One region of the Psychrobacillus syltrankelensis genome, then DNA from elsewhere that is predicted to be linked to it. Evidence: a T-box and tRNA genes for the amino acid it is inferred to sense, from the RefSeq annotation. Region 1 holds a T-box; the other regions hold tRNA genes.
The links. The T-box of region 1 lies ahead of argS (arginine--tRNA ligase). A T-box ahead of a tRNA ligase gene usually reads a tRNA of that ligase, here a tRNA-Arg.

Region 1 (10,867 bases):
ACCTACACAAACTAAAAATAGGTAGCCCAAATCCTACGAAAAAACAACTTACCCACTCAAAACAAAATAAAGAAGATACATCTATGCAATTTCTAGAAACCGAAGTGAAAATGACGAATACAAAGCATCCATTTTACGGAGCTAATATTGTGTTCACGGGGAGAATGGTTTCAATGACTAGGATTCAAGCAGCTCAACTAGCGGTTAATTGTGGAGCCCAATGTAAGGGTAATGTTGATAGTACTACAAACGTTTTAGTAGTTGGAGACAATGATTTAGTAAAGTATGTACAGGGTATAAAAAGTACAAAAATGAAGAAAGTAGAAGAAATGATTAGTCATGGATTACCAATTGAAATCGTCGGAGAACAAGACTTTTTAAGATTAGTTCGATACAATTCCTAATATTTTAGTTAAATAAAGTTAAAGACTTCCTATTCTTATGAGACGAATAGGAAGTCTTCTTTTCTAACGAGAGCAAATGTTTCGTCCAGAGCACTCGGGAATAAATGGTGTCTCGCGTTTTTTCTGTTAAGATACATGATATTTACAGGTAGACAATTAAAATGCTACATTTCACTTGGTGCTTTAATTCCTAAAAGTCGTAAAGCTTCTTCTAATACTATAGCTACAGACTGTACAAGCGCAATGCGATATGACAATTCACTTGTACTGTTTACTATGTGAACATTTCCGTAGAAAGAGTTAAATAATTGCGCTAAATCTATTGAGTACTTTGCAACTATCGAAGGATCGTACTCATCTGTAGCTCGTCTAACGATGCTAGGGAATTGTTGAAGTGATTTAATTATTTTCCATTCAAAATCATTTACCGCAGTAACATCTATGATATTGACATCTTGAACTTTTCTTAAAATAGAACATGCTCTTGCATAAGTATATTGAACATAAGGTGCTGTTTCTCCTTCTGTTTGGAGCATTTTCTTCAAATCAAAATCAATGTTATGCTTTCGATGTTGTTTTAAATCACTAAAAATAATGGCACCGACCCCTACTTTTTAGCAACTTCTTTTTTATTTATTAAAGAGGGGTTCTTATCTTCTATTATTGTCTCCGCTAGTTTAATTGCTTCATTCAACACTTCTTCTAATAAGACAATCTTGCCTTTCCTAGTTGATAATTTTTTACCATCTTTTAATATTAATCCGAAAGGAATGTGTTGAAGAGTTTCCGACCATTCATATCCCATTCTATTCAATACACTCTTTAACTGAACGAAGTGCAAGCTCTGTTCATTTCCTACAATATATAAAGATTTTTTAAAATGATAATTTTTTTTGCGATGAATTGCAGCAGTAATATCTCTTGTTGCATATAGTGTTGCGCCATCCGACTTTTTTATTAAACATGGCGGAATGTTCTCACCGACATCAACTACCAGTGCACCATCCGACTCTATTAACAGGTTTTTATTTAATAAATCTTCAACAATAGGATCCATTTTGTCATTGAAATATGCCTCTCCTTGAAAGGAGTCAAATGTTACGCCAAGTAGGTCATAAATTTTATGGAATTCATGTAAGGATTCTGTTCGAAACCATTCCCAAAGCTCCAACGCGTCTTCCTCACCATCTTCTAATGATTTAAAAGCTGCTCTACCTTGGTCATTTAAAGAATCATCCTTATCCGCTTCCTCATGAAAGCGAATATAAAGTGCTAATAATGTTTGGATGGGAGCATCTTGAACTTTCGTTTTGTCTCCCCATAATCGATAAGCTACAAGTAATTTTCCGAACTGAGTACCCCAGTCTCCAAGGTGATTGATTTTAACGGGTTGGTATCCACTTTTTTCTAGAAGTAATGCAATAGAGTTTCCAATTACTGTGGATCTCAAATGGCCCATAGAAAATGGCTTTGCAATGTTTGGAGAGGACATATCAATTGTTACAACATCGCCTGCTCCTAAATTTGTAGAACCGTATTGTTTTCCTGCTTTGCGAATTGTATTTATGATGGTATCAGTAAATGATGTTCTTTTGAAGAAAATATTTACGTATCCATTCGTCGCTTGTACTTTTTCGATGTTCTCATCATAAATTTGAGATGCCAGTTCTTGTGCAATTAACAATGGTGACTTTTTTTGTTTTTTAGCAAACGAAAAGCAAGGTAAAGAGTAATCTCCTAAATGATCATATACAGGTACTTCGATCATATGCTCCTCGATTAACTCAGTGGTGAAATTTTGAAGAATACTTATTACTTTCTGTTTCATCTGAACGCCTCCTAAAAATAAAAAAGCTTTCGTCTCAAAAAAATGAGACGAAAGCTTGCACTTCCGCGGTACCACTCAAATTGCCTATTTTTTAGGCCACTTTCTCCATAACGGTGAGTCACCGGCTATATGAAAAGTATTAATAAATACATCTCATATAAAGCATCTCTAAAGTGCGGTTCACAACTTCTTCCTAACTAGGCTCTCACCATCCCTAGCTCGCTTAATAACCCGATGTTGTTACTCTCTTTATCTAAGATATTGTACTTGAATTTATCAAATAGAAATACAATTGTCAATAAATTTAGTTAATTTCAGTGCCTAAAAACTGTTTTTTTACAAAAGAGAGTGGTAAACTGCATTTTAACTCTATTTTCATTAAAATTTCAGTTTTGTCTTTTATAATGAACTTATATCTTTTTTGCTCTGTAAAATTAGGTTGTTGTTTTGTAGAAGCATCTATTTTTTACAGCTGAGAAAGGCTATTGGCACAGCGCCTATATGCATTATCGTTTAACAGAGCCATATCTTTTAAAAGGAGCTTGATTTTATGCCTTTACATCCTTTAATTGTTCATTTTCCAATTGCTCTTCTCGTTCTAGGCGGCATCATTGAAATTGTGAATGTAATTCTAAAAAGCGATTTTTGGAACAAGGTTGGTACATTTTTAATTATAATCGGAGTGATTACTGGAGTTTTCAGTTTACTTACAGGAGATGGAGCAGAAGGATTTGCGTTTGAACATTGGGGAAGGTCCCTACACGATACCGTCGAGTTGCATTCATTACTAGCAAATATTTCAGTTATTACTTTTGGGTTGTTAGCAGTAATAAAAATTTTATTTAAACATCCAAATACAAAATTTCACATTTTTAAAAACATGGCTGTGAGAAATGGGTTAATAACCGTTCTAATTGTGGTATTAAGTATTGTAGGTATAACTACATTAGCTACTACAGGTCATCTAGGCGGAAAAATTGTTTATGAAAATCAAACGATAACAAATAAAACTACAAAGTAAAATATGATGAGACTTCCATTAGTTACTAAATATTAGGAAGTCTTTTTCTATTACTTTTTCAAGTTTGGTATAAATTTTTTCTAGAGTGAGAAGCTATTCATAATGATGAATGAAAAGAGGAGTTTTATGGATAATTCTTTTACTTATGGAGATGATTATAAGTTTATTCCTGCTACTTCGATTGCAAGTGGTATGGGAATCGAAATACTGCCGGATGTATATAGTTACACAATACAAATTGTCAACATTTGTTTGGTAGGGCATCCTGATTCTAATGAATTCGTTTTAGTTGATGCTGGCATGCCTCACTCTAGTGATGAAATAATATCAGTAATTGAAGAACGCTTTGGTCGAAATAAAAAACCTAGTGCGATTATTTTAACACATGGTCACTTTGATCATGTTGGTGCAATTATTGAATTAGTAAAGAAGTGGAATATACAAGTTTATGCACATAATTTAGAATTACCTTTTTTAACTGGCGCAAAAAGTTATCCTGAACCTGATCCAACAGTTGAAGGGGGCTTTGTCGCTAAAATCTCTTCTATGTTTCCGAATGACCCAATAAATTTAGGTAATTATGTACAAGCCTTACCATCTGATGGTTCGATTCCTCATATGTCTGGCTTTAGATGGATTCATACTCCAGGTCACTCACCAGGGCATGTTTCACTTTTTAGAGAAGAAGATAAAGTACTAATTGCAGGGGATGCATTTGTTACAGTAAAACAAGAATATTTATATAAAGTGTTAACGCAAGAGCAAGAAATAAGCGGACCTCCGAGATATCTTACAACAGACTGGGAGGCAGCAAAGGTTTCAGTGAAAACACTAGAAAAACTACATCCAACAGTAGCAATTACAGGGCATGGTTTACCAATGTCTGGAGATTTGTTATCGGATAGTTTGCATAAATTAGCAAATGAGTTTGATCGTATCGCCAAGCCTAGTTTTGGGAAATACGTGAAAGAAAATAACTAACCATTAAGGATTCCATTCTTATAAAAGGAATGGAATCCTTTCTTTTAATTTTCAGAATATAAAGATACAATATAGATTAGTAGAGTTATGAAAATGAAAGGGGTATGTTTATGACATTTTCTATTGTTGGATTTGATCCACAAACAAAAGAATTAGGGGTAGCGGTAGCATCAAAATTTTTAAGTGTTGGAGCGGTTGTGCCATTTGCAAAAGCGGGAGTAGGGGCAATAGCGACTCAATCATGGGCAAATTTGGATTATGGGAAAAATGGACTGCAAATGTTGGAAAAAGGAATGTCCCCCGAGGATGTTCTCAAAGAACTTGTTGAAAATGATGATAAGTCTGGTTCAAGGCAAGTAGGAATTGTTGATGCAAGTGGGCAGAGTATTACGTTCACTGGCGAGGATTGTTTTGACTGGGCCGGTGGCTTTGCAGGAGAGAACTTTGCTGCTCAAGGAAATATATTAGTAGATCAACATACTGTGGAGGCTATGAAAACAACGTTTAAACAAACAGAAGGATCTTTAGCGGAACGTTTACTAGCTGCACTACATGCAGGAGATATTGCCGGTGGTGATAGCAGAGGAAAACAGTCTGCCGCATTATTGATCGTAAAAGAGAACGGTAGCTATGGTGGATATAATGATCGTTATATAGACTTGAGAGTGGACGATCACGAAGAACCGGTGCAAGAATTAGCCAGACTGCTAAAATTGCACCAGCTATATTTTGAGACAACATTGTCGGAAGATATAGTGGCAATAGAAGGTGAGCTAGCAATAGAACTTCAGAACCTATTATATGAAAACGGTCATTTGAATCGTGAGTTAACAGAACATGATGATTTGTTAGATGCAGTTCAATCATACCACCTTATTGAAAACTTTGATGAACGAGTACAAACAAGAGGTTTTATTGATACAAAAGTAGTGGAGTATATGCGAATAAAATAAATGTATTAAAAACAAGATCTGACATCTAAAAACGGTCAGATCTTGTTTCATGTAGTAATTGGGTTTGTCTTATTTTAGATTCTTAAACTTCCATTTCTTTGATTTTGAATCATAATATGCACCTTCAACCGACTGTTTTTTGCCTTCTGTAACGATAACGAAATAATCTTTAAAAGTTGATGTTATCTGTTTATTGTTTCCATCAAGAAAAGCAATATCCTCTAGTTTTAGGTCGTCTTTTATTTTGTCCTTATTTTTTTCTTTTAATAATCCAGGTGGAACATGATAATTTAGGTGGAGTGTAAATTCACCATGTGTAGCAAGGGTATCAAAGTTTTCAGCGGTAATCGTGAATGAACCATTCATTAGTTTAATTACTACATCTTTATTTACCTTATCAATTTTACTTACAGCATCTTCTGTGAAACGAATATAAACGTTTCCAGCATCATGTAGTACAGCTCCATCTACCGTAATTACAGCTTTAGAGGTATCCACTGCATCAGAAGTTATGATTACTTCGCCAGCTTTTGCTGATTGCACAGAAACTTCGATAGAAGCTTTACTGTCTCCATAAGTTGCAGTTATTACGGTTTTTCCATCTGCTTTAGCTGTAATAATGCCTTTTTCTACTGAAAGGATTTTTGTATCAAATCCACTATAAGTTGCTTCGGATGTCACGTCTTTAATGGAAGTAGAGCCATCGTGTTTTGTTGTTGTTTCAGTTAGCTTAATAGTTTCAGATTGACCTGCTTCTAATACCAACGATGTTTTATTAGTAGAAAGTGTATACGTATTAGGTTTGTTAAACTCCACTTGAATCAGAACTGGATCATGGTCAGATGCACGACCGTGAATGTCCATATAGTTTGCGTTGATATGAATCATGTCTACTTTCGTATGATCTGCTAAGTTATTTGTTACCAAAATATGATCTAACACTTGGTTGTTTCCTTGATAGTAATAAGAGAAACGTTCCCCCGCAGGTACTTTTTCTACCATATTAGTTAAAATTCCACCTTTTAAAGCGGCAAGTGTTGGGGTGAATTCATAATCATTCATATCTCCAGCAACAATTATTTTAAGATTAGGATCTTTTGCTTGTCCTTTTTTAATAAAGTTGTTGATCATAGTTGCTAGTTCAATACGCTGCGCTTCCGAACCTAAAAACGGAGGTTGATGTTTTCCAAATAAAGGCTGGTCTCCACCCTTAGAGTTTAGATGTGCTCCGATTACAACTACTTTTTCCCCTTGGAAATCAAATTGGGCTGCAAGCGGTTTACGTGTGTTTGATTGTGGTAAATCAAGAATGCGTCCAGGATTTAAAGTTAAATTACCTTCTTCGTCCCAAGCCACTTTGTCTGTGGAACTTCCTTTTGTTCCTTCTACTAATGTAACGCGTTGTGGATTATATAAGTATCCCACTCGAATGTTCCCACCAGGTTGTCCACCGTCTTGGTTATACTCAGGAGCAATATCTGTCCATTTGTAGACTGGTCCACCAGCAGCGGTAATTGCCGCAATTAAGCGCTCATAACTAGCGGATGCATCTGTTTTTCCAGACTCTATAGGACCGTCATTATCTTGAACTTCTACTAATGTAATAATGTCCGGAGATTTCATGTTATCCACAAAAGATTTCGCGATTTTCTCTACTTTTTCATCAGGAGTATTTTCTTTGTTTGTAGAGAAATTTTCAATATTGTATGAAGCTACTGTTAGTTTATCATCGGTAGGTTTAATATCAGTTACAACTATTGGCTTTTCGATACGAGTGATTGGAGGAAGTGACGCTTCATTCGTCCATAATTTGAAGTTTCCGAAACTAAAGCCCATTACTCCCACAATATTTCCAGTAAAATAATCGCCAGATTTTGCATCGTATTTGTCATTGCCAATATCTATCGTAACTCTTTCTGGGTTGTAATCATTTGGAGAAATATTAATTCCTCCTAGAACATTGAATGTTGTCTTTGGAGAGTTTTCCGCTACTACAACAATCTCGCCATGCCCTTGTGGTCCAACGACCTTAGCATTTGGTACGGCAATTCTCATTAATTCAACGGACTCCCAGAAATCAATACCATCTTCATGTGGATCAAATGATGTTAAACCGTCATTGTCAATAATTTCAGTTGGTGGGAAAATATCTTGTCCAATTACTAATGGAGCAGGTAGTTCTGCGATTCCAGTCTTTACAGCAGAGGTTGCACGAATTCGTGTGATTGGAAGGTCATTTTCTTTCATATCTGAATACCCTGCGTAATACCATTCTTCCACCGTACCTGCTACAGTAACTAAGTCACCAACTTTGAATCCGTTAGCGGCTTTATTGACAATTATCGCTTCAGAAGTTGTATTGTCATTATCCGGATGGATATCTTGGATAACAAAGTTTGCCGAATTGTAAAGGTGAGTTACAACTCCCGTTATATTCTGAACAGTTGCTCCTTCGTACTCTGAGAAGTGTCCTCGTCCTTGAATGTCTCTTATTACCAAGTCATGTGATTTAAGCACGCTATAAGTGAATGAGAAAACTTCTGAAGTGGTATCACTTACTGCAATTGCTTTAATCGTTGTATCTTTTATTAAGTTTATTGGTGCTGTGTATTTAGTACTTGTTGGTGTCGGAGTTGAACCATCCAGTGTGTAAAAGATTTTAGCATTTTCAATTGGTGTAATTAATTTGATTTGTGTTCCTTCAGATACTGTTCCAGGTAAGATATCAGTATAAACTGCAGGTTTGTTTACTAAGTCAAAGCTTTCGAGTCCAAGAGTTTTTACTTGGTATGTTGTGTTGAACTTAGAAGAGATACCAGATACATTAACTGAATCACCTTCTTTATAAAGTTTTGCAAAGGTAACGAAATCTAGTCCATTTCGGTTGTCGTTCCGAATAATAACCGATTCACCGTTTTCATGAGTTGCAGTGAATTCAAATGTTCCGAAGTCATTTGTTTTGATTAGGTTTGTTATTTTTACATTGTTTAATTGAATTCGTTCACCTTGCGTCTCTTCATTTACTCCTGCAGGCGTGATTACTTGTATTTTAGGGAGTTCATTTCCTGAAGAAATTTTAGTAATTTTAGTTGGCTGAATTTGAAGCTCCCCGCCGTATGGACTTACTTTTCCTTCAAGCTCAACTATATCTCCAGGAGCTACATCTGCGTTAGATGTAAATGCATAAATCCCAGCTGTATTGTCTTGGAGGTAAAATGCTTTCCCTCCCCAGAATCCAGTGCCAGTTGTTACAGTCCCTTTAATTTTTATTAATTTATTTGGATCTGATACTTCACGAGCTGCAGCGATATTATCCATTACTTCAGATTCAGAAGCAGGAGGTGGTGTTTCACCTTCAGAAATGATTGTAAATGCACTAGCATTTTTTAAGCCTGGCACCGAGAAATAAGCAGAAAGTGCACCAGTGATTGCCACTTTACTTTTAAATAAATTAGGATTATCCACCAAATTTAAACCTGTTCGAACAGAACCAGTTGGCAATTGTACAGGTAAAATTTTTGACGGATCGGTTTCATTAGGAGAATCAGCAAGACCGATATTTGTATTTACTGTAAAAGGTGCTTCTTGATCGTAGGAAGTTCCAGAGCTTGCTGTACCCACAATGAATCCTTTAACTGTTGAGGTACCAGAATTATTCGCAATTGCCTCGGCAACCGTTATAGGCTCAGCAGCTTGTACATTTGATACAGTAACAAAAGGTAAAAATACTGACATTACTAATAATAAAGATAGAGCTATCTTACAGATTGCATGTTTCCAATTCTTGGTCATTTAATACACTCCTCGATTTATGTTTTATATTGCCTGTCGATTATAGCAAAAGAAAATTACCGTTTTAATAAGGAATTGTAAAATTTTTAAAATTTAAATAAAAACAGGTAAGAAGTAGTTGGTCTTCACTTTTCTGCTATGAAAAAATAATTACAGTGGAATGAATACAAAGAATGCAAATGAAATTATTAATCTTTAAAAAATTAAATAAGACAAGGTAATTGGTCATGTAATAGTTCTTTAGGCTTGTATGGCATAAACCTCAATTTTCATCACAACGTATTACAACCATATTACGGGTGCCTGGCACCCGTAATGTGGTTGTAATGTTTGTGTTATAATATGGAAAAATGTATGTTTGGAGGATTATGATGAAACTAAAAATTTTGCATACGAACGATGTACATAGTAACTTTGAAAACTTCTCTAGAGTTGCAACACTCATTAGGCAATTTAAGGACGAGCACACGTTAATACTAGATGGTGGAGATTTTGCTGATTTTAAAAGTATTGAGTTGCAAGGAACACGGGGTATTGCTGCAATTGAATTATTAGAAGCTGTTGGTTATGATGCTCTTACTATTGGAAACAATGAAATGTTCAATGGGGTAGATACACTTGAACATATGGCTAGTAATAGTTCTTTTCCTTTCATTAGCAACAATCTATTTAAAAAAGACAAAACACAGATTAATGGTGTGTTCAAAAGCGTAATATTGAATAAAAATGGACTTCGGATATTAATCACTGGATCTTCTCCTAATATGGGTGAGTTTAATGACGGTATTGGAATTCACATGACGGATTATAAAGAATCCATTGTGGAAGAAATAAAAAGAAATGCAGGGAATTATGATATTTGTATTCTTTTAAGTCACGTTGGAACATTTGCTGATGAACCTATCGCATTGGAAATTCCCGAAATTGATATTATTATTTCAGCACATGATCATAAACTTTTTAGCGAAGCAAAAGTAATTAATAAAATAATCATGAACAGTGCTGGAAATTACGGGGAACATTTAGGGATTCTTGAACTTGAAATTAAAGAAGGTGAAGTAAAACTGCTCCATTCAGAAACAATTTCATCAAAGGATGCGGAAAAAGACGAGCACATATTAGAATTACTAAAAACAAATAAAGAAAAAGCAATTGAAGTACTTAGCCAACCAATCTATTCACTCAAGCAGCCTTTATGGCATGATGTTATCGAAGAAAATCCATTAACTAATTTAATTGCAGATGGTTTAAAGGATATGCTGAATTGCGATATAGGACTTATCAATAGTGGAATTTGTAATGCAGGAATATTTCAAGAAATGACTAAGAAAAAATTGATTGAAGTATGCCCATCACCTTTAAATCCTACTTCTTTTGAAATCAAAGGCAAATACATAAAGGTAGCGATTGAACAATCCTTAGATTCTCAGATTTGCTTGGCAGATGGAAGAGGACCGGGCTTCAGAGGGAAATTTGTTGGTCGATTGCATATAGCAGGAGCAGAAGTTGTTCATGATGGAAAACATATACGAGCAATTTATGTGAATGAAAATCTGTTAGAAGATGAAACATGGTATACAGTGGCAAGCTCCGATTATTTACAAAGAGGCTCAGGATATGAAAGTCTTGCAAACAATCGAAATGAAAAATATCTAGCAGAAGAAATAAAAGATGTTATTCGTCTATATGCTAATAAAAAAGATTTTTTTGAAAAAGCATATGTGAATAGATGGAAAGAATCATCTATAGAGGGAGTGGTTCAATGAAAGAACATGAACCGCAAAAAATTAGACAAAGAGGAATTATAATAGGGCGTCTACCAGTTGGAGAAAAGAATTGTATTACCGATGTTGAAGGTGTCAAAGTAGGACATGTTACATTAGACCAT
Region 2 (10,867 bases), 1.6 Mb from region 1:
AAAGTCTCCTTCTGAAGATACATCTGCATTGAAAATTCCATGAACTGAATCATATTTTAATAAGTGAGCAAGCATTGCAGCATCCGTTAGGTCATTGATTGCTACTACTTCTATGTCTTTCTGTTCTAATGCTTCTCTGAATACTTTACGTCCAATACGTCCAAATCCGTTAATCGCTATTTTTACTGTCATTTTATTTTCCTCCTAAATTGGTTTGTGAAATTATGTTCATCATTTCATTTGCAGCACCTTCATCTGTCACTAACACAGTTTGTTCAGGCGCTTGTTTAAAATAAGATAATAATGCTTTTGCTTTTTTGGCTCCACCTGCAACTGCAAGTAGATGGTCTATATTTTTTAATTGTTTTAACTGAATTCCAATTGTTCTTATACGGTGGACTGCTTCGCCTTGGTCATTAAAATAGTAGCCAAATGCTTCACTAACAGAACCATTCTCTTTCAAACGCTCGATTTCATCTTCACTAGAATTTCTTCTTCTAGCCATTTCTTCGGCATCACCTATACCATGAATAACAATATTTGTTCTTTCATATAGGTCCATCATTTCTTGTATAAATGGCTCTTTTTTCATCGTAATATATGCTTCTTCACTCAAACTATCTGGCATATACAAGGTCCGATAAGATCCATTCATTTTGTTTGCGAAAAGAGAAACAATCGTATTTGCTTGGAATGTTACGTCTTTTCCAACTCCGCCGCGTGCTGCGATAAACATTAGATTTTGAAATTTCGTTGTTTCATGAACAAAGTTAGAAATGGATGCAATGGTAGAGCCACCTGTTACCGCAATTATTTGGTCATCCGTCAAAATGCTTTCTAAGAACTTTGCTGCTTCTTGTGATAAAAGCATAGCTGCATTCGTATTAGTATCTACATTTCCCGGTACAATAATTACTTCTTTTATTTGAAAAATTTTGGAAAGTGTTTGTTCAAGTTGTAATCTTCCTGACCACTCGCGAACTACTTCTTTCAATTCCATTAAAATTTTTGTACCTCCAGGAGTAATTGCTGCTCCATCACGTGATATATCAATTAATCCTTGTTTTCTTAATGCATCTATTTCTTTTCGAGTTTCTCGTTCCGACAAACCTAATTGTTCCCCTAAAACACGACGACCAATCCCTTTGGAAAGTTGAATCATCTGAAGTATTTGATACCTTTTTTGTAACAAATCACTCATTTCAGGAATTAGCTTTAATTGGGCTGTGAGTAAAGACTCCATTTTTCACTCCCTGACTAGTTGGTACGTATTTGTCCCGCTTAACTAAAAATTGTCCCAGTAACTTAAAAAAAAAGTGAATTTCTAAAATCATCATACAATATTATATTCAGATAAGCAATACTAATGCATTGTTTTTGGGAAATATTGTGAGAATAATATGCAGAACTTGCGAATTATCGTAAAGAAGTTCCGATTTGAAGAGGTATCTCGATTTTGTGCTTATCTTGCGAATTGGAGTCGTGATTTTGCGATTTAGAGTAGTGATCTTGCGATTCGGAAAGGTGAACTTGCGATTCTAAGTTCCTATCTTGCGATTTATTGCAGATAAATTGCGATTCGAAGTAAATCTTTTAAAAAAGTCTGGAACATTATTTAAGTAATGTTTCCAGTATTGTTGCGTAATCTACTTGTCCGTATTGAATAATTTCACCTTCAAATTCAACAACTGGAATCATCAGCATATATTTTTCATGAAGTTCCTCATCTTCTTCTATATTCACTTCATGTATCTCAAACGCTACATCTTCCTGTACAAGTTTCAGCATAAGCCTCGCCTCTTCACATAAATGACAACCTGGTCTAGTGTAGAATTGGACAACCATTTTATATCATCCCTCCAAAAAATAATATTATACATTTAATTATAGTCTTTTACTTAGACTGGAGGAACACTTATCCTAAAAAAGGTAAAATAAAAGTGATACTTTTTATTTATTCCTTCGTCTATAGCAATAAGGGGAGGTCAGAAGATGGAAATGGAACAGCTATACAGAGAGCACAGCGATCGAGTCTACAGCTATATATACTTACTTGTCCGTCATAGAGAATGTGCCGAAGATCTCACACAAGAAACATTTTATAAAGCATATAAAGGGCTAGAAGCCTTTAATAAGCAAGCTTCAACTGCCACCTGGCTATTAAAAATAGCACGTAATGTGACCTATGACTATTTTCGAAGGAAAAGAGTTATTCAATTTTTCTCCTTTGATAAAGAGCATGATTTAGAAATAAACGCACGATCACCAGAAAGTCGATTTGAACAAAAGGAGCAACTTTCTAGGATGTATGTCTCCTTAAGTAAACTAAAAAAAGACTATCAGGAAGTCTTGCTCCTTCGCAAGATACAAGAATGTTCGATTCAAGAAACAGCCTATATACTTGGCTGGACCGAGGCAAAAGTAAAGATGAAAATGACACGAGCACTTGAGGCACTTAAAAAGGAGTTTCATCAGGAAGGAGGTCATGCAAATGGAACCATCAAAAGAATTCGATGAGCTTTTCGAGGAAATGAAAGATGTGGAGCGTTCAGATGAAGCAAGGCGTCACACATGGTTAGCCCTAAAGAAAAGAATGCAATCAAAGAGAAGACGAAAAGTCTTTCCAGCAATTATTTCATTAGCGGTAATAGCGATCGCCTCTTTTTTAATCATTACCTACTCTCTTCCTACAGAGATAGAGCAATCGACTAAGCCTCTTACCAATGAAGAGGTTATCATGGCAGTACTAGAGCGTGAATATAACGGACCGGATAGAGAGCTTTTGCGCTTAATTAACGATTGGTGGAACCTCCAAAGCAAAACGGTAACGAAGAACCAAGAGGAGTATGATCAACTTGTAAAATCAAAGGAATACACCGACCTAATGGATTATTATCAAACCACTTTTGGTGAATACTTTACTGAAGGATTTCTGCCATCCTTAATTAGTTCCAATCTAGTGTTCAAATATCATTTTTACCTAGAAGATACAGATATAGAGATGCATTTAGAGGACGTAGAGATTAAACAGGAAAAAGATCATCCGAATATCTATCGCCCATTAATAGAGGTTTCCTTAACGAATAGCCAAGGCCAGAAAATTTATCATACATTGCGAGAAGAATTTATTTTTTCTACTTCTGAACCTGGAAAAATAGGTAGATATAATAGTTTTAAAGGTGGGGGAAGCATGGAGCTTATAGAGAAAATAAAGAATTTTAGCGCATATGTTGGAGACAATGATGTAAGAACACCATCTTTTAGAGATACCATATCCTTTGACACTCTTTGCTTCACTGGTAAGATTTACGAGAATGATAATACAGAGAGAAATCTCCATGGATGTACATCCAATAGAAAACAAATAAATTCTATTTTGGCACCTATTGATCTTCTTCCTATCAAAGAGGCATCAGAGCAAGAAATCAAAGAGAGGTCTGAAGCTCTTCTCCGAATTGATAATTATCACATTCTCCTAACAAACGAGGTAGATAAAGGAACAACTTTGTATACCATTACATTATATGAGGATGGGGTGCTAATGTTTGCTCCAGGTTTTGATTTAGGATTTCATGGCGACATCACTACTGGACCACATGTCGTAATATATGATGGGATCAAGACGATGCTAGATGAATTAGCTGAAAAACAATAATCAAAAAAACCAACTGATTGTTGGTTTTTTCTTGTTGAAAGCTAGATTTTTTGCGACATAAAAAAAAGAAGAGTCTTCGCTCTCTCCCCACTCATAATTTCAAAACAAACTCCGCTTCCCCTTCACTGATCTTACCTGTTTTTTGGAATCCGAAGCTTTCGTATAGTTTTATAGCTACTTCATTATCTGGCTCGGTTGATAGATAGATCGTTTCGCAGCCATCCAATTGCTTCATCTCGTCCAATATCAACTGAATTGCTTCTCTGCCGTAGCCCTTCCCCTGACAGGCGTAATCAATCATTAATCGACATATCCAATAATTCTTAGTATCTTCATCTAATCCATACATCGTGAAACCAATAATCTTGTTATCTAACTCTATTCCTCGAACAATCCATCCAGTCTCGTAAATGGATTGCACAATAGATAGCGCATTGGAGGCTACAAATTTTTCTACTATGGACGCCTTCCCATCCACATTAGTCGTCAAAAAAACCGTCTGAAGCCAGTTATCCTTGTTGATCTCTACTAGTTTCATTCCCAAATCCCCCATTCATTACTTTGGGTACACAAAAAGAAATTCTAACAAAGAAAAAGCCCAACTAAGGGCCTTTTCCATTTATAATTTACCACTTACGTCCAGCTCCGCCGCCTCCGGAACTACCACCGCCGAAGCCACCGAAACCTCCGCCTGATCCTTTTCCACCGCCTCCGAAGCCGCCACCAAAGCCACCTCCGAAACTTCCCGGACCAAACATAATAGAGCGACGTCTTCTACCGTTACTACCTCCGCCGCCTCCACCATTTCTCATGATTGTATATATGAAATAAATTACAACCACAATTCCAATAATAGTGGAAAACGAGAAACCTTCATCTGATGAAGATGGATTTTGCGGTTCCAAGAGCTCGCCTTCTAATCCATATTCTTTTGCTACTTCATTATAGAGCACTTGATACGTAGAAAGAACTGCTTCATTGACAGAACCTTGTTCTAAAAATGGATACGTATATTCATCCAGTATACGCCCAATTTTCCCATCAGGTAATGCCCCTTCAAGGCCTTGGCCGACTGAAATATATACATCTCTATTACCTTTTTTAGTAGGATCTGTTTCTATTACAAATAAAACACCATTATTCTTCTTTGGATCCCCAATTCCAAATTTTCTTATGACATCTACACTAAATTGATTTACGTCTTGCCCATTTAGTGAATTGATAATCATGACGACAATTTGTGAACCAGTTGCTTTATCTAATTTGAGTCCAAGCTCTTCTATTTGTTTTTTTGTCGATGGAGACAAAAATCCTTCATAGTCTTGCACGTAGGATTCACCAGGAATAGGTTTTGGTATATCAGATGCAGCTACCGTTACTAATGGGATAGAAAGAAATAAAAGTAGCGCAACTATGAGCATTCGCGCAACTTTTTTCATTACTTGCCATCTCCTTTAAAATCAACGACAGGGGCATCTTTCGCATTTGCGTCTGCTTTAAAATATTCTTTTTGATCGAAGCCAAAAATAGAAGCAACAATACTTCCTGGCATACGTTTTACTTTTTTATTGTAGTTTGAAACTACTTCATTATAGTCTTGTCTTGCAACGGATAAACGATTTTCTGTTCCAGCAAGTTCATCCATTAATTGACGGAAGTTTGCATCTGCTTTTAAAGCAGGATAATTTTCTACTACTACTAACAATCTGCTCAGTGCTCCAGATAACTGATCATTCGCAGTTGCCTGTTCCGCCGGTGTATTCGCCCCTGCTAATTTCGAACGTGCATCCGCGATATTACTAAGTACTTCTTTTTCATGTGAAGCAAAGCCCTTTACTGTATTCACAAGGTTTGGAATCAAATCCATACGACGTTGTAATTGGTTTTCAACTTGAGCATATGCTTGGTTGACATCTTCTTCTCCATTTACAAAACCGTTATAGCTCGGTACTAATATAGCCGCAAAAAAAGCAATAATCACAATAATAATTACTAGCGGTCCTAATAATTTCTTCATCTCATTCACCTCTAATTAAGTATATTATATTTCTACCTTTAAAACTAAAATGCGAAACCTACTTATCTATACGAAAAAAACATTAAATGGTTTCAAAAAATGCTTTGATTAATATAAAGATTGTAGGGTAAAGATGAATAGAATAGTTTACGTTTAGAATAGATAATATTAGGGACCATCATGATCCTATACCAACAGAACAAAAAATTAAAATAGATGGCATCGAACTTACGTTGAATAAAAAACACTTTAACCATGTGATACCATGATTAAAGTGTTCCATGTTTTTATTGTATTGATGCCCTCGGCGAGGATCGAACTCACATTCCAAGCTTCGGAGGCTTGTGTGTTATCCATTACACTACGAGGACAAGCGACTTATCTATTATACAAATAGAACGTGCAAAATTCAACCTATCATTTTGAAGCTTAAAATTTGACCTTCCTTGACCATAATGTGTATGATAAAGTTACAACTGAGAGAATATTTCTCAGTAAACAACTTACAATACCACCTTTGAAGGAGGCAATCAGGATGAATTTAATTCCTACAGTTATTGAACAAACAAATCGTGGGGAACGCGCATATGACATTTATTCACGATTACTAAAAGACCGTATTATCATGCTTGGAAGCGCTATTGACGATAATGTTTCTAACTCCATCGTTGCCCAACTATTATTTTTAGAAGCAGAAGATCCAGAAAAAGATATCTCCATCTATATTAATAGCCCAGGCGGAAGCATTACTTCTGGTATGGCAATCTACGATACAATGCAGTTCATCAAACCAGATGTACAAACGATTTGTATCGGTATGGCCGCTTCTATGGGTGCTTTCTTACTAACTGCTGGAGCAAAAGGGAAACGTTATGCGCTTCCTAATGCAGAAGTTATGATTCACCAACCACTTGGTGGAGCACAAGGGCAAGCAACTGAAATCGAAATTGCTGCTAAACGTATCTTATATCTACGCGACAAGTTAAATGGCATTATGGCAGAACGTACTGGCCAACCTTTAGAAGTCGTTTCAAGAGATACAGATCGTGATAACTTCATGACTGCAGAACGTGCTAAAGAATACGGTTTAATCGACCATATCATTTCCCGTAGCGAAATGAAAAAAGCTTAATAACAATTGTACCCAGGGAAACTCCAATTTCCTTGGGTATTTTTTTGCGAAGGATAGCTACTTTTGGACACATTCTGAGTGCCACATAACCCAGTTTGAGCACCACATAAATTGGAACCAGCACCACATAACCTAGTCTGAGTACCACATAAATAGGTACGAGTACCACATAACCTAGCCCGAGCACCACATATAAGCACCTACCGAGGTCATCAGCACCTAAACCGTCTCCATAAGCACCTACTAGATGTCATCAGCACCTAAACCGCCGCCATAAGCACCTACTAGATGTCATTAGCACCTAAACCGTATCTATAAGCACCTACCGCGGTCACCAGCACCTAAACCGCCGCCATAAGCACCTACCGAGGTCATCAGCACCTAAACCGGCGCCATAAGCACCTTACTAGAGGTCATCAGCACCTAAACCCTCGCCATAAGCACCTTACTAGATGTCATCAGCACCTAAACCGGCGCCATAAGCACCTACCTTACAAGACGTAAACAGCTTTTCCGAACTATGTGACTTATCAACGAAAAAAAAACGCCTTTTCGTCCGGAATGACGAGGGAGGCGTTAATTTCTATGCTTCATTTGAGATAAATTTTGCTAGCGCTTCTACTGCTTCTTCTTCATCCGAGCCATCAGCACTTAAGTTTACAGTTATTCCTTTGCTTATTGCTAAGCTCATAATTCCCATAATACTTTTTGCATTTACTTTTTTATCTTCCTTTTCTAAGTAAACATCAGCAATATAACGATTAGCTTCTTGAACAAATAATGCTGCTTGCCTTGCTTGCAACCCTGCTGGTAATTTCACTTCCACATGTTTTTCTGTCATGATTATACGCTCCATTTCACTAAATTGTCTCGCCTCTACGAAGTGCATCTGCAATTTCATCTATTTTTCGTAAACGATGATTAATACCGGATTTACTTACGTTCCCAGTCGAAACCATTTCACCTAATTCTTTCAATGTAACATCTTGATATTCAACACGCAACCTTGCAATTTCTCTTAATTTTTCTGGTAGTTGATCTAAACCAACCGAATTCTCGATAAATCGTATATTTTCAACCTGTCTAATAGCGGCACTAATCGTTTTGTTTAGATTCGCCGTTTCACAGTTAACGAGACGATTTACACTGTTTCGCATATCTCGTATAATTCGAACATCCTCAAACTTCAATAATGCATGATGTGCACCAGCAATGCTTAAGAAATCGGAAATTTTTTCTGCTTCCTTTAAATAAGCAACATAGCCTTTTTTTCGTTCGATCGTTTTTGCATTTAGCTCGAATTCATTCATCAGGTCTACGAGTGCATCACTATGTGTTTTATATAATGAATAAATTTCTAAATGATAGGAAGACGTCTCAGGATTATTAACGGATCCTCCTGCTAAGAAAGCTCCTCTTAAATAAGCACGCTTACAGCAATTCTTTTTCACAAGTTCTTTTGAAATCGAATATTCGAATTGAAAGCCCTCATTTAATATTTTCAAATCTTCTAGTAAATTCTTTGCACCTTCACGAACACGACAAATATATATATTATTTTTTTTCAATCTCATTTTTTTTCGAACAAGCAATTCTACTTGATATGGGTATAAAGATTTTATCAAAGTATATAGCCTTCTTGCTATTGCGGCGTTTTCTGTTTGAACATCTAAACTAAGCATTTTATTGCTAAATGACAAAGAACCATTCATCCGAATAAGTGCGGAAAGTTCAGCTTTTGCACAGCATGGTTTCGATTCTTCTTGCGTCATTTCTTTTTTTGTTTCAGAAGCAAACGACATATCCGTTTCCCCCTTTCTTGCTAGAGACTGCTAACGATTATTCTATTAACCCGCATACTCTACTAGCCATTTTGCGACTTCTATGGAATCATGGCGAACTGCACCATCATACACAACTGAAATATCTTTCTTTACGATTTCTATATTTAATGTTTCTAATACTTCCACATCTATTTTAACAGGAGAAGCTTTTTCTTGTTTATATAAATATTGCACGTTTTCAGGAATCTCTTCCTTGCTAATTAAGACTGTATCGATGAAATTTTTTCCCATATGATCGATAAGTGCTTGAACATGATCTGAAGCAGTATAATTACTCGTTTCCCCTGCTTGAGTCATTAAATTACAAATATATACTTTTTTTGCTTTAGAGTTTATTATTGCTTTTTTTATATCTTCTACTAATAAGTTAGGAAGAATACTCGTATAAAGGCTTCCCGGTCCAATTGCTATGATATCTGCTTCTGCAATGGTTTTAAGTGTTTCCGGTAACGGTTTCACATCTTCGGGAGTAATAAATACTTTTTTTATTTTCTGATCATACTTCGGAATTTTGGATTCTCCACTAATTATTGTATCATCCTCGTATTGCGCGTGAAGTGTTACTAGCTGGTTTGCAGCCGGAAGTACTTTTCCATGCACTTTCAATACTTGGCTCATTTCCCGGATTGCATTGGCAAAATCTCCGGTAATAGAAGTTAATGCAGTTAACATTAAGTTACCTAAAGAATGACCTTCTAATTCAGTAGAATTGGAAAAACGATACTGAAACATTTCCTCCACAAGAGGCTCTACATCTGATAGTGCAGCTAAAACATTTCGAACATCACCAGGTGGTGGAATATCATATTCATCTCGTAATCGCCCAGAACTTCCACCATCATCTGCTACAGTAACAATTGCTGTAATATCGATTGGAAATTTCTTTAAACCACGAAGTAAAGTTGATAATCCCGTACCCCCACCAATTATAACTATTTTCTTTTGGTGTTGTGTACGATTCATTACTTCATTCCTTTCTTATTGTAACATCTCTGTGCGTAATAATCGTTTTATCGTCTGCTTTTAGTTGTTTTCCAAAGTATTCTGCAAGTGTAACTGAACGATGTTGTCCACCGGTACATCCAAATGCAATGACAAGTTGAGTTTTACCTTCCCGTTTATATTGGGGAATCATAAATAAAAACAAGTCTGTTAACTTTTCGATTAACGTTTTTGTGTCAACCCATTTTAAGACGTAACTAGAAACTTCCTCATCTAACCCCGATTTCAATCTTAATTCCTCTATATAATAAGGATTGGGTAGAAAACGAACGTCAAATACTAAATCCGCATCAATAGGAATACCATGTTTAAAGCCAAATGACATAATATTTACAGTAAAAATCTTACTTCCTTTTGCAGAAAATTCATCTTGTATTTTTTCACGTAATTCACGAGGTTTCATTTTGGAAGTATTATAAATGAATTGTGCCCTTCCTTTTAAATCAGATAATAACTCTCTTTCTTTTTTTATCCCATCTAAAGGAAGTCCAGAGTTCGCTAGTGGATGCGATCTTCTAGTCTCTTTATACCTTCTCACTAAAACTTCATCTTCTGCGTCTAGAAACAAAACTTTAGGAGTAACAGAAGTTGCTTCCTGAAGACTATTAACCGAATCAACTAAAGTATGAAACATTTCCCCCCCTCGCAAATCCATTACCGCTGCAATATTACGAGGTTGTTTATTGGAATCTATCATTAAATTGATAAATGTTCCTAAAAGTTCCGGAGGTAAATTATCGATACAATAATAGCCTAGGTCTTCAAAGCTTTGAATTGCTACTGTCTTTCCTGCTCCTGACATACCAGTGATAATAACCACTTCAGTTTCAAGCTTTTGCTGACTTTCCATTGTTTACTTCTCCCTCCACTGACTGTTGAATCGTTTCTTTTATTAGCGTAAAGTCGGGTGTGTATACAAATGTACCATATTGTATTCCTTGCTCTTGAACAGCAAATAACAGATTCGTTCGATCTCCTTCAGCCATAGGTAATACATGTAAGTCTTCTACTGGATGCCATTCTAGGATGCCTTCATTTGTTTCTTGAAAAGGAGTTCCTTCTAAATCTTTTGCGACAAATGTAAATAGCATCCACTCATCTATTTGGTTACCATTTTCTTCAATGACCATTGTATAAATACCCTTTAAATGGGGGTCGATTGGAATCGTATTCGTCTCTTCTGTAAACTCTCTAATAGCAGAATTCAGAATGGACTC
Region 3 (10,867 bases), 1.8 Mb from region 1:
TTAGGATAGTAATCATCTCAGTCAAATGTAAATCTGAGGGGGGTAACTGTTTTGTCGAAAGATCGCGAATTTTACTGGCGTCGACTGCACTCACTATTAGGAATTATTCCTGTTGGTTTGTTTGTGACGCAACATTTAGTAGTAAACCATTTTGCTACAAGAGGAGCAGAAGCATTTAATGGAGCAACAGATTTTATGGAGAGTCTTCCATTTAAATTAATGTTGGAGATTTTCGTAATATACTTACCATTAATGTTCCATGCTTTTTACGGAATTTACATTGCATTTACTGCAAAAAATAATCCGAAAAACTTCGGAACTCTTCGTAACTATTTATTCATTTTACAACGTTTTACTGGAATTTTTCTTGTTGTATTCATCGCTTGGCATGTATTTGAAACTAGATTCCAAGCTGCAATTGGTGCTAAAGAAGTTAATTTTGATATGATGGCTGATATTTTATCGAATCCATGGATGTTAGGCTTTTACATGGTGGGGATAATTTCTGCTACTTTCCACTTAGCTAACGGAGTTTGGTCATTCTTAGTAAGTTGGGGAATTACTCAATCTGCAAAATCACAACAAGTTGCTACATATATAACGTTATTAATCTTCTTAGCGTTATCTGTAGTAGGTGTACAAGCTCTTCTAGCATTTGTATAAGATGCTAATACTACTATTAACTTAATTCGGCAAATGTTTTAACGCAGCTGAACTACAGTTGATTGAGTAATAATAGCCAGCTTTAATTATTGGCAAAATACATGCAAAATATCTAATGAGGTTCAAGCCTCTGCTAAATAAAGTTAGAGCCTCCGGCGGATGTCGCAGATTTTTATATATAAAAACTGGACGCAAATACGCCAAGGCGAATTTGATATGAGGAGTGAAATTAGCATGGCAAAAAGTAAACTTATTGTTGTCGGCGGTGGATTAGCTGGATTGATGGCAACAATGAAAGCAGCCGAAGACGGCACGCATGTAGACCTATTTTCAATAGTTCCTGTAAAACGCTCCCACTCTGTTTGTGCTCAAGGTGGTATTAACGGAGCTGTTAATACTAAAGGTGAAGGAGATTCACCAGCAGTTCACTTAGATGACACTGTTTATGGTGGAGACTTCTTAGCAAACCAACGTCCTGTAAAGGCAATGACTGATGCGGCACCTGGTATTATTAAGTTATTTGACCGTATGGGTGTTATGTTTAACCGTACACCTGAAGGGTTATTAGATTTCCGTCGATTTGGTGGTACATTAATGCACCGTACAGCTTTTGCTGGTGCAACTACTGGTCAACAATTACTTTACGCTTTAGACGAGCAAGTACGCCGTTATGAAGTAGATGGACTTGTGACGAAATTTGAAGGATGGGAATTCCTTGGAATAATTAAAGATGAAAAAGGTGTTTGTCGCGGTATCAAAGCACAAAACCTTAAAACAATGGAAATCCGTGCATTCCGTGGCGACGCTGTAATTATGGCTACAGGTGGTCCTGGTATAATTTTCGGTAAAACTACAAACTCTATCATTAACACTGGATCGGCAGCTTCTATTGTTTATCAACAAGGTGCGTATTATTCAAATGGTGAATTTATTCAAATTCATCCAACTGCAATTCCTGGTGATGATAAATTACGTCTAATGTCTGAATCTGCTCGAGGTGAGGGTGGACGTATTTGGACATATAAAGACGGTAAACAATGGTATTTCTTGGAAGAAAAATACCCTGCATACGGGAACTTAGTACCACGTGATATCGCAACACGTGAAATCTTTGATGTATGTGTAAACCAAAAATTAGGTATTAACGGAGAGAACATGGTTTATCTAGATCTTTCACATAAAGATCCACATGAACTTGATGTTAAACTTGGTGGTATCATCGAAATTTATGAGAAATTCACTGGTGATGACCCTCATAAAGTACCGATGAAAATCTTCCCAGCAGTTCACTATTCTATGGGCGGATTATGGGTAGACGAAGATCAAATGACGAATATTCCAGGACTTTTTGCTGCAGGTGAATGTGATTATTCTCAACATGGAGCAAACCGTTTAGGGGCAAATTCTTTACTTTCTGCCGTATTTGGTGGTAGTGTAGCAGGTCCAAATGCAGTTAAATATATGAGTGAACTTGATACACATGCTGAAGATATGGACGCTTCAATTTTTGAAGCAGAAGTTAAACTTGAGCAAGAGAAATGGGATCAAACGTTAGCGATGAAAGGTACTGAAAATGCTTACTTACTTCATAAAGAACTAGGTGAGTGGATGACAGATAACGTAACAGTTGTTCGTTATAATGACAAACTTGAAGCTACCGACAAAAAAATCCAAGAATTACTTGAACGATTTGAAAATATTAATATGGACGATACACAACAATGGTCTAACCAAGGTGCATCATTCACTCGTCAATTAAAAAATATGCTTTATTTAGCACGTGTAATTACACTAGGTGCACTTAATCGTAACGAAAGCCGTGGAGCGCATTACAAACCGGAATTCCCAAAACGTAATGATGAAGAATTCTTGAAAACAACAATGGCTAAATTTGATCCAACAACTGGAGCACCTATCTTCCATTATGAAGAAGTAGATATCTCTCTAGTTGCGCCTCGTACTCGTGATTATTCTTCGAAAGGGGAGCATTAATAATGGTTACAGCAACTGAGACAAAAAAAGTAGCATTTGAAATTTTACGTCAAGATACACCTGAATCTACACCATATTGGGAAAAGTTCGAAGTGAACTATCGTCCTAATATGAACGTTATTTCTGCTTTAATGGAAATTCGTCAAAATCCTGTTAATGCAGATGGAAAAGCTACGACTCCTGTAACTTGGGATATGAACTGTTTAGAGGAAGTTTGCGGAGCTTGTTCAATGGTCATTAACGATAAGCCGAGACAATCTTGTTCTGCTCTTGTAGATAAATTGACTCAACCAATTCGTTTAGCACCGATGAAAACATTCCCGGTAGTTCGCGATCTTCAAGTTGATAGAGCTCGTATGTTTGATTCATTGAAAAAGGTAAAAGCTTGGGTTCCAATCGATGGAACTTATGATCTTGGAGAAGGTCCTCGCATGCCTGAACGTAAACGTCAATGGGCATATGAGTTGTCAAAATGTATGACTTGTGGAGTATGTTTGGAAGCTTGTCCTAACGTTAATAGTGGTTCTTCATTTATTGGTCCAGCACCACTTTCACAAGTTCGTTTATTTAATGCACATCCGACTGGTGCTATGAATAAAGACGAACGTTTAAACGCTATTATGGGTGATGGTGGCCTTGCAAACTGTGGTAACGCTCAAAACTGTGTTGTTGCATGTCCTAAAGGTATTCCGTTAACTACTTCCATTGCAGCTTTAAACCGTGATACAACAGTTCAAATGTTCAAAAACTTCTTCGGAAGCGATCACATGGTAGACTAATTAAATAATAGAAAATCTGTGTAGAATATTTATTTCTATGCAGATTTTTTGTTTAAAGAGAAATTATATGGATTACTTTCCTGCGAAAGCCGTGTTCATAGTACTTGAAGGAATAAAGCTGCGGATTTCCGTTTCAGGTGGACGCGTTCCGCAGGGTGAGCGATGAACCATCACCGCCCCTTCAGGTACGGTGTGATGTTTCATCTATCTCACTCATCCTGCTGGAGTCGCCACCTTTCACTACAATCCATTAAGTGAGTTGTGTTCATGTTCTTGAAAGGATTAATAATGCCTGGAATTTCCGTTTCAGGTGGACGCGTTCCGCGGGGTGAGCGATGAACCATCACCGCCCCTTCGGGTACGTTGTGATGTTTCATCTGTCTCCGAGGAACGAAGGCTAAGTGCGCCACATCGTGTGGCAACGCCTTCGTGACCAACATCCTGTTGGCCTCCGTCTGGAGTCGCCACCTTTCACTACAATCTATTAAGTGAGAAGTTCCTAACGAGGAGATTGAAGTCATGTCCGTCGAAAGCGTCCACAGTAGCGGAAAACAACGACACATTCCTATGTTACTCTTCTTGAAAGGACCGGGCGTCTTTTGCCCGGTTTTTCTTATTTTGATACAATAAGTGAAAAGTTCATTTATTGGGAGGTTGTTAGCTTGAAATCTAGTTACATAGAAGATATAAAGAGTTGGGAAAAAGGATTTACTTTTTATTCAGAGGTATGTGTACGTTTTTCAGAAACGGATATGTACGGTCATTTAAATAATACAGTAACTTTTGCATATTTTGAGTATGCACGTATAGAATATTTTAAACATATACAATTAATGAATGACTGGTTGAACCCAAACGGTGAAGAAATTCCAGTTGTAGCTGATTTACAATGTGATTACATGAGGCAAGTCTTTTTCGATGAAAAACTTCGTATCTTTGTAAAAGCCAATTCGGTTGGTTCGTCTTCCGTTGATCTCCACTATATGGCTAAAAATGAAAAAGATGAAATCACATTTACTGGTAGAGGAACAATTGTTCAAATTGATAAAAAGACTGGAAAGGGTTCAAAATGGTCTGATGAAGAAATAAAAAAATTTAAAAAGTAAGCATAACTAGCCGTCACCTACTCTCCCTATACTACATACGTTAGTAGAAGAGTGGATAGGGGGCTATGGCATTGTATGATAGTAATCAGCATCGATCAATACTGACAAACAGGGAACGTCAAATTTTTCAGTTATTAGTAGAAGATCATTCTACGAAAGAAATATCTATTCAGTTATCTATTAGTGAAAAAACAGTGAGAAATCATATTTCTAATACGATACAGAAATTAGGAGTATCGGGTAGGTCGCAAGCAATTGTTGAATTATTACGTTTAGGTGAATTATCATTGAACTAACCTTATCTAGAAACTCTAAGCAATGTTTGTTGTATAAGGTTAGTCATTGTGGTCGGTAGCCGCAGATATTGTAAGTCATGAATTATGTAGTATGCTACATTATCTGATCGGCTAAAGACGTATTTTATGTAGAATCCTTGCCATTTTCCTCAGAACACGTCACAATAATAACTAGTATGTATTGTTTTGAGGAGTGAAGGATCAGATGGCAGACGAAATAAAGAATGTAACTCATAATCATGAAGAGGTTGCATTTTTAGAAAAAGAACTTAGACATATATCCGGTATTATTAAGCAAAAAGGGCGTCAAATGTTACATGCCTATACAATTACTCCCCCACAGTTTGTGGCATTACAATGGCTTTTTGAACATGGAGACATGACAATTGGTGATTTATCAAATAAAATGTATTTAGCTTTCAGTACTACGACAGATTTAATCGATCGTATGGAAAAAAGCACACTTGTTCAAAGGATTAGAGATGAACAAGATCGTCGAGTAGTGCGTATACATTTGTTAAAAGAAGGCGAACGTATTATAGAAGAAGTAATTGCTAAAAGACAACAGTATTTAGAAGACATACTAGATCAATTTAATTCAGACGAAGTAGCAAATCTATCAACATTATTAGGAAAACTACACCAAGAGATGAAAAAGAACTGAGGAATTCAAGTGAAAGCCCCGATTGGCGTTATAGACTCTGGAGTTGGCGGTTTAACGGTCGCAAAAGAAATTATGCGACTTTTACCGAATGAAGAAATTATTTATATAGGTGATACCGCAAGATGTCCATATGGCCCACGTTCTGAGGGAGAAGTACGTAAATTTACTTGGCAGCTGGCTATTGCTCTATCTAAGATGAATGTAAAAATGCTAGTCATAGCTTGTAATACAGCTACTGCAGTAGCACTTAATTCATTGAGTAAAAAAATGCCATTTCCAGTAATTGGCGTTATTTTTCCAGGAGCACGTGCAGCTATGAAAGCTACAAAAAAAAATGAAATCGTAGTGTTAGGTACAAGCGGTACAATAAAAAGTGGAGCTTATGAAATGGCGATAGCATCTTTAAATTCGTCGAGTAAAGTTATTCCACTTGCATGTCCTACTTTTGTGCCTATTGTCGAGAGTAATGAGTATGAAGGTGAATTTGCTCGTGATATGGTTTTTAACACGTTATTACCATTAAAAAACGAACAATTTGACACCGTTATTCTTGGTTGTACACACTATCCTTTATTACAAAAATATATTGAGGAATCAGTTGGACCTCACGTGATAGTACTTTCATCTGCGGAGGAAACAGCCCAAGAAGTATTGGAATACTTAAATTTCCATCACATGCATAATCCGATTGTCGGCTATAAAGAACCAATATTTTATACAACTGGATCTATTCCTATTTTTAAAACAATTGTAGAAAAGTGGTTGGAATTAACGAATGCAGATGTAAGAACCATATCATTCACATAACCCTGTTAGCTTAAGAAGCCTCGAATAACGGGGTTTTCTTTTGCTTATGTGTCAGTTGGAAAAGGAGATATTTATAACAATGAGAACAGATGGTAGAGAAGTAAATCAATTAAGAGAGATTCAGATCGAAACCGATTATTTAATTCATCCGGAAGGCTCCGTTTTAATAACGGTAGGACGAACAAAAGTTATTTGTAATGCAACGATAGAGGACAGAGTACCGCCTTTTCTAAGAGGACAAGGTAAAGGATGGATTACAGCGGAATATTCCATGCTTCCACGAGCTACAGAATCCCGTACACAGCGAGAAGCATCTAAAGGGAAAGTTACAGGTCGCACAATGGAAATTCAGCGTCTAATAGGACGAGCATTGCGTTCTGTAGTGGATTTAGAAAGCATCGGAGAGAAGACCATTTGGATCGACTGCGATGTAATACAAGCAGATGGCGGGACAAGAACTGCAAGTATTACAGGGGCTTTTGTCGCCCTTACAATCGCACTTGGAAAATTATACTTCGAAAAGGGTTTATCAGTATTTCCAGTTCGTGAATATTTAGCTGCAACAAGCGTTGGAATAGTAGAAAATATTGGAGTAGTATTAGATTTAAATTATGAAGAGGATTCTACTGCTTCCGTTGATATGAACATTGTTCAAACGAGCAGTGGAGAATATGTAGAGCTACAAGGGACAGGCGAGGAAGCAACTTTCTCGAAAAGTCAATTATTGGAGTTACTTGAGTACGGGGAAGTTGGTATTCAACAATTAATGGAAGTGCAACGTGCTGCACTTGGTGATTTAGCAGCTAAAATTGGTGACAAAGGACAGGTAACAGAATGAAAAATATAATTATTGCTACTAAGAACAAAGGTAAAGCAAAGGACTTTGAAGCACTATTCGGACCTCACGGATATGAAGTACTAACATTGCATGATGTCGCAAACGATATGGATGTCGAAGAAACAGGCAATACGTTTGAAGAGAATGCATTAATTAAAGCGACAGCCCTTTCTGAGCGCTTACAAACGATGGTGATAGCAGATGATAGTGGTCTTGAAATTGACGCTTTAGACGGTCGCCCAGGTATCTATTCTGCGAGATACGCAGGAGAAGAGAAAAGCGATGAGGCGAATATCGATAAAGTACTTGAAGAGCTTAATGACGTAGAAGATTCGGATAGAACTGCTAGATTCGTCTGTGCTATTGCAGTCGTATCTCCTAACCTTGAACCATTAACGGTAAGAGGTACATGTGAAGGTGTCATAGCAAAAGAAAGAAAAGGGACTAATGGATTCGGATATGATCCGATTTTTTATGTCCCATCTGAAAATAAAATGATGGCAGAGCTATCATCGGATGAAAAAGGAGCGATTTCTCACCGTGGAAACGCGCTTAAAAAATTATCCGAAAATCTTGCCGAGTTATTTTAAATTGCGAAGGTAATCCGATGAAATTATTGATAATGAGTGATACACATAGCGATTTACTAACGATGGAGAATGTTATGCAATATCACCATGATGTGGATGCTGTTATTCATTGCGGTGATAGTGAGCTGGACTATTCTTATTTTGAGGACAAGCAAATCCATGTAGTGAAAGGAAATTGTGATTTTGATGTTTCCTTTCCTAATGAAGTTATTTTTCAAGTGAAAAACGAAACAATCTTTGTAACACATGGTCATTTATATAAAATAAAATCGACGCTTATGCCAATATTTTATCGTGCACAAGAAGTACAAGCGTCCATAGTATGCTTCGGTCATTCACACTTACTCGGTGCTGAAGTAAATAATGGAATTCTTTTTGTGAATCCTGGTAGCTTACATCTGCCTCGGGGAAGAAAAGAAAAAAGCTATGCAATCGTTGAAAAACTGGACAAAAAATGGGGTATATTCTTTTTTTCTGAAGAACACCAATTACTAGAACAAGTTGATTTTGAATTTTAAGCTTAAAATGGGTTATTAATTTGTAAGTAATTTAAAAATATTCTATGTTTTCCTATGCTTACCGCTCGTTTTCCTAGGGAGAAGAATCGAGCCTCCTTGGCCAACACGATGTTGGTCATGAAGGCGTCTCAGGACGAGGCGCCCTAGCCTTCCCGCAGGAGTCGAGCGGATACTTCTTTAAACTACACAAGGTATCATATGAACAAGTACCTTTCCAAATATACTTTTTTCAGTATTCTAGGTATTGGGGTAGGAGTTTGAACTTCTAAAAGTTACAGCTAACGAATATTATTAAATTTATAGAAAAAAATTCGAAATAGCGTTGACTTAAATTGTTTGTCATTATATAATAAATCTTGTCTTTCCTATCTGTGTGGTGGGGGAGTACTTGTCTCAGTAGCTCAGCTGGATAGAGCAACGCCCTTCTAAGGCGTCGGTCGGGAGTTCGAATCTCTCCTGGGACGTTACAGTAACAAATTATAACAAATGAATTAATGTAGAAAACCTTGTAAATGTTGTTACAGCAACGTTTATAAGGTTTTTTATTTTTTCAAAAAAACAAATGATGCAGATAAAACGAAAAGATAATATTACGCTACCACTAGTAGCATGGAATTAAATGCAATGGTAAACATTGCAGCCTTTCTTGAACAAGAACTAGCGGAAGAAGCCGAAGCGAAAAAATTGTGTGACATGTGCAAGACAATCGAAAGTAATCTGATAGTGTGATATCGATTTAACAACCATATAATATGTTACTATAATATATAAAATGTAATTTATGCCGAAAAAGGGGATTTTTTATGAATATAAAGTTCGAATTTAAAGACTTTCCTAGATTAGAAACAGAACGCTTCCTTCTACGAAAAGGAATAGTTGATGATTGCAGAGATATTTTTGTGCTTTATTCTGATGAAAATGTGATTAAGTATCTTCCATTAACATCATTTGATTCAGTTGAGGATGCAATAGATGAATTGAATTGGTATGATAAAATTTTCAAGGAACAGACTGGTTTAAGATGGGTAATCGAAGAAATTAAGACCAATAAAGTGATTGGTACATGTGGTTATTTGAATTATGAAAAAGAACATAGTCGTATAGAAATTGGATATGATTTAAATCCTAAATATTGGGGGAAAGGTGTTATGCAAGAGGCTTTAAGCAGCATAATACATTTTGCCTTTAAGTCAATGGAAATAAATAAAATAGAAGCGAAAATTGAACCGGAAAATAAATCATCTATAAGATTATTGGAAAAATTAAATTTTAGTAAAGAAGGTGTTTTGAGACAACATGAATTTGAGAATGGAAAGTATGTTGATCTTGCCATCTTTTCAATATTGAAAAGTGAATATTAGTAGGTTTTTTATGAAATATAGTATCACTCCCATGAGTTGTAGCTCTTTCACAAAAGTATGCGGCGGTATACTAACTTCATATATTATATAAGGCGCTCACTATTTGTGGGTGTCTTTTTTATTTTCAGGTATAACCTCGGCAATTAGCGAATATTGTCAATGGGATGTGAATTTTAGGAATAATAAAGTTTTATACGCAAAAAAAATAGGTGATATCGGAAAGGCAATGAAAAAAGTCGGTGTGGCATTTGGTAACGCTTCAACTACAAAATTTAATTCGCAACAAGATTTAGTTAACTTAATTGAAAAGTACGATGATGTTTCACTAAGAGAGTTGCAGAAACTCGAAGAACATTTAATGAATTACAAGTAACGAGAGGGTTTTGAAAGGTAGAAAACAGCATTACTAGCAACTTTTAGATTCTAATCTGCTATTTGCGAATCGTTCCCATAAAAAAAGTTATTTAAGGCTTGCAAAAAGTTATTTTTCCATTATAATAATTAAGTAGCTAAATTTGGTCGTTATGAAGATATTGTTCCAATGAAGCTATAATTTCTTTACTCTAAGTCTCAGTAGCTCAGCTGGATAGAGCAACGCCCTTCTAAGGCGTCGGTCGGGAGTTCGAATCTCTCCTGGGACGTTTCAAGGCTCTGATAGATCATTTAGAGTCAACAAAAAAATGCTTCAATTCCTTATTATATAAAGGAATTGAAGCGTTTTTTGTTTTTAGGATTCCGTTGAAATTGTACAGGAGGTATACCTTTTACAAATTTATTTAGCTAACATTCCTCGAGAATTGAATTGTCTTTGATTTCTAGAGCATTCAGATCTTGTTGGGAAATTTATCTTACATTTTTTAATTTGTGATATTATAGTTATAAAAAGGGGTAATTCGATGGGTATCCTTATATTTGTTTCGTTTTCCTTACTTATTTTTGCATTCTGTTTTATCTTAGGATTTATCTATATGTTAAAAGGTAAAAAGGGGAAAAACTTTTTTTAAGAATTATCTAAATTTTCATGCCAGGAACAGTATGATTTCCGATGCAGGCTTGTCTATAGGGTAAGTGGACATAGAGAAAAATAAGTATTATCGATTAATAAGTAGCGAAGCCGCTTACGAAATTGTATCTTCGTCCGCATTTAAAAGAGTAAGACGGGACACTATCTTTCATTATCTAAACCAAAAGCACCTTGCCTTTAAATAATTCAAAAGGGCGACGGACAAACATCCGCCACAAGATGACCGAAA

Region 2: it encodes a tRNA-Arg, which carries the amino acid that the T-box ahead of argS (arginine--tRNA ligase) is inferred to sense. The anticodon was not compared.
Region 3: it encodes a tRNA-Arg, which carries the amino acid that the T-box ahead of argS (arginine--tRNA ligase) is inferred to sense. The anticodon was not compared.

What each region holds. Positions count from the first base shown of each region.
Region 1 is NZ_CM144227.1:2,072,524-2,083,390, reverse strand. Features, by position in the region: gene ACTSKG_RS10025 (exonuclease domain-containing protein) at 1-404, shown strand, start outside; partial or broken gene argS (arginine--tRNA ligase) at 569-2,232, opposite strand; T-box leader at 2,273-2,497, opposite strand; gene ACTSKG_RS10015 (DUF2231 domain-containing protein) at 2,783-3,253, shown strand; gene ACTSKG_RS10010 (MBL fold metallo-hydrolase) at 3,380-4,234, shown strand; gene ACTSKG_RS10005 (DUF1028 domain-containing protein) at 4,345-5,187, shown strand; gene ACTSKG_RS10000 (DUF6359 domain-containing protein) at 5,257-8,979, opposite strand; gene ACTSKG_RS09995 (bifunctional metallophosphatase/5'-nucleotidase) at 9,351-10,745, shown strand; gene ACTSKG_RS09990 (DmpA family aminopeptidase) at 10,742-10,867, shown strand, end outside.
Region 2 is NZ_CM144227.1:3,692,228-3,703,094, reverse strand. Features, by position in the region: gene gap (type I glyceraldehyde-3-phosphate dehydrogenase) at 1-192, opposite strand, end outside; gene ACTSKG_RS18325 (sugar-binding transcriptional regulator) at 194-1,243, opposite strand; gene ACTSKG_RS18320 (glutaredoxin family protein) at 1,612-1,845, opposite strand; gene ACTSKG_RS18315 (RNA polymerase sigma factor) at 1,993-2,517, shown strand; gene ACTSKG_RS18310 (hypothetical protein) at 2,492-3,655, shown strand; gene ACTSKG_RS18305 (GNAT family N-acetyltransferase) at 3,747-4,193, opposite strand; gene ACTSKG_RS18300 (TPM domain-containing protein) at 4,282-5,094, opposite strand; gene ACTSKG_RS18295 (LemA family protein) at 5,094-5,672, opposite strand; tRNA gene ACTSKG_RS18290 (tRNA-Arg) at 5,972-6,043, opposite strand; gene clpP (ATP-dependent Clp endopeptidase proteolytic subunit ClpP) at 6,208-6,804, shown strand; gene ACTSKG_RS18280 (HPr family phosphocarrier protein) at 7,388-7,645, opposite strand; gene whiA (DNA-binding protein WhiA) at 7,665-8,606, opposite strand; gene ACTSKG_RS18270 (gluconeogenesis factor YvcK family protein) at 8,652-9,611, opposite strand; gene rapZ (RNase adapter RapZ) at 9,616-10,500, opposite strand; gene ACTSKG_RS18260 (NUDIX domain-containing protein) at 10,478-10,867, opposite strand, start outside.
Region 3 is NZ_CM144227.1:238,223-249,089, forward strand. Features, by position in the region: gene ACTSKG_RS01175 (succinate dehydrogenase cytochrome b558 subunit) at 52-663, shown strand; gene sdhA (succinate dehydrogenase flavoprotein subunit) at 898-2,655, shown strand; gene sdhB (succinate dehydrogenase iron-sulfur subunit) at 2,658-3,434, shown strand; gene ACTSKG_RS01190 (acyl-CoA thioesterase) at 4,097-4,540, shown strand; gene ACTSKG_RS01195 (helix-turn-helix domain-containing protein) at 4,606-4,836, shown strand; gene ACTSKG_RS01200 (MarR family winged helix-turn-helix transcriptional regulator) at 5,042-5,500, shown strand; gene racE (glutamate racemase) at 5,510-6,307, shown strand; gene rph (ribonuclease PH) at 6,387-7,145, shown strand; gene ACTSKG_RS01215 (XTP/dITP diphosphatase) at 7,142-7,735, shown strand; gene ACTSKG_RS01220 (metallophosphoesterase family protein) at 7,753-8,253, shown strand; tRNA gene ACTSKG_RS01225 (tRNA-Arg) at 8,644-8,717, shown strand; gene ACTSKG_RS01230 (GNAT family N-acetyltransferase) at 9,057-9,614, shown strand; gene ACTSKG_RS01235 (hypothetical protein) at 9,718-9,987, shown strand; tRNA gene ACTSKG_RS01240 (tRNA-Arg) at 10,182-10,255, shown strand.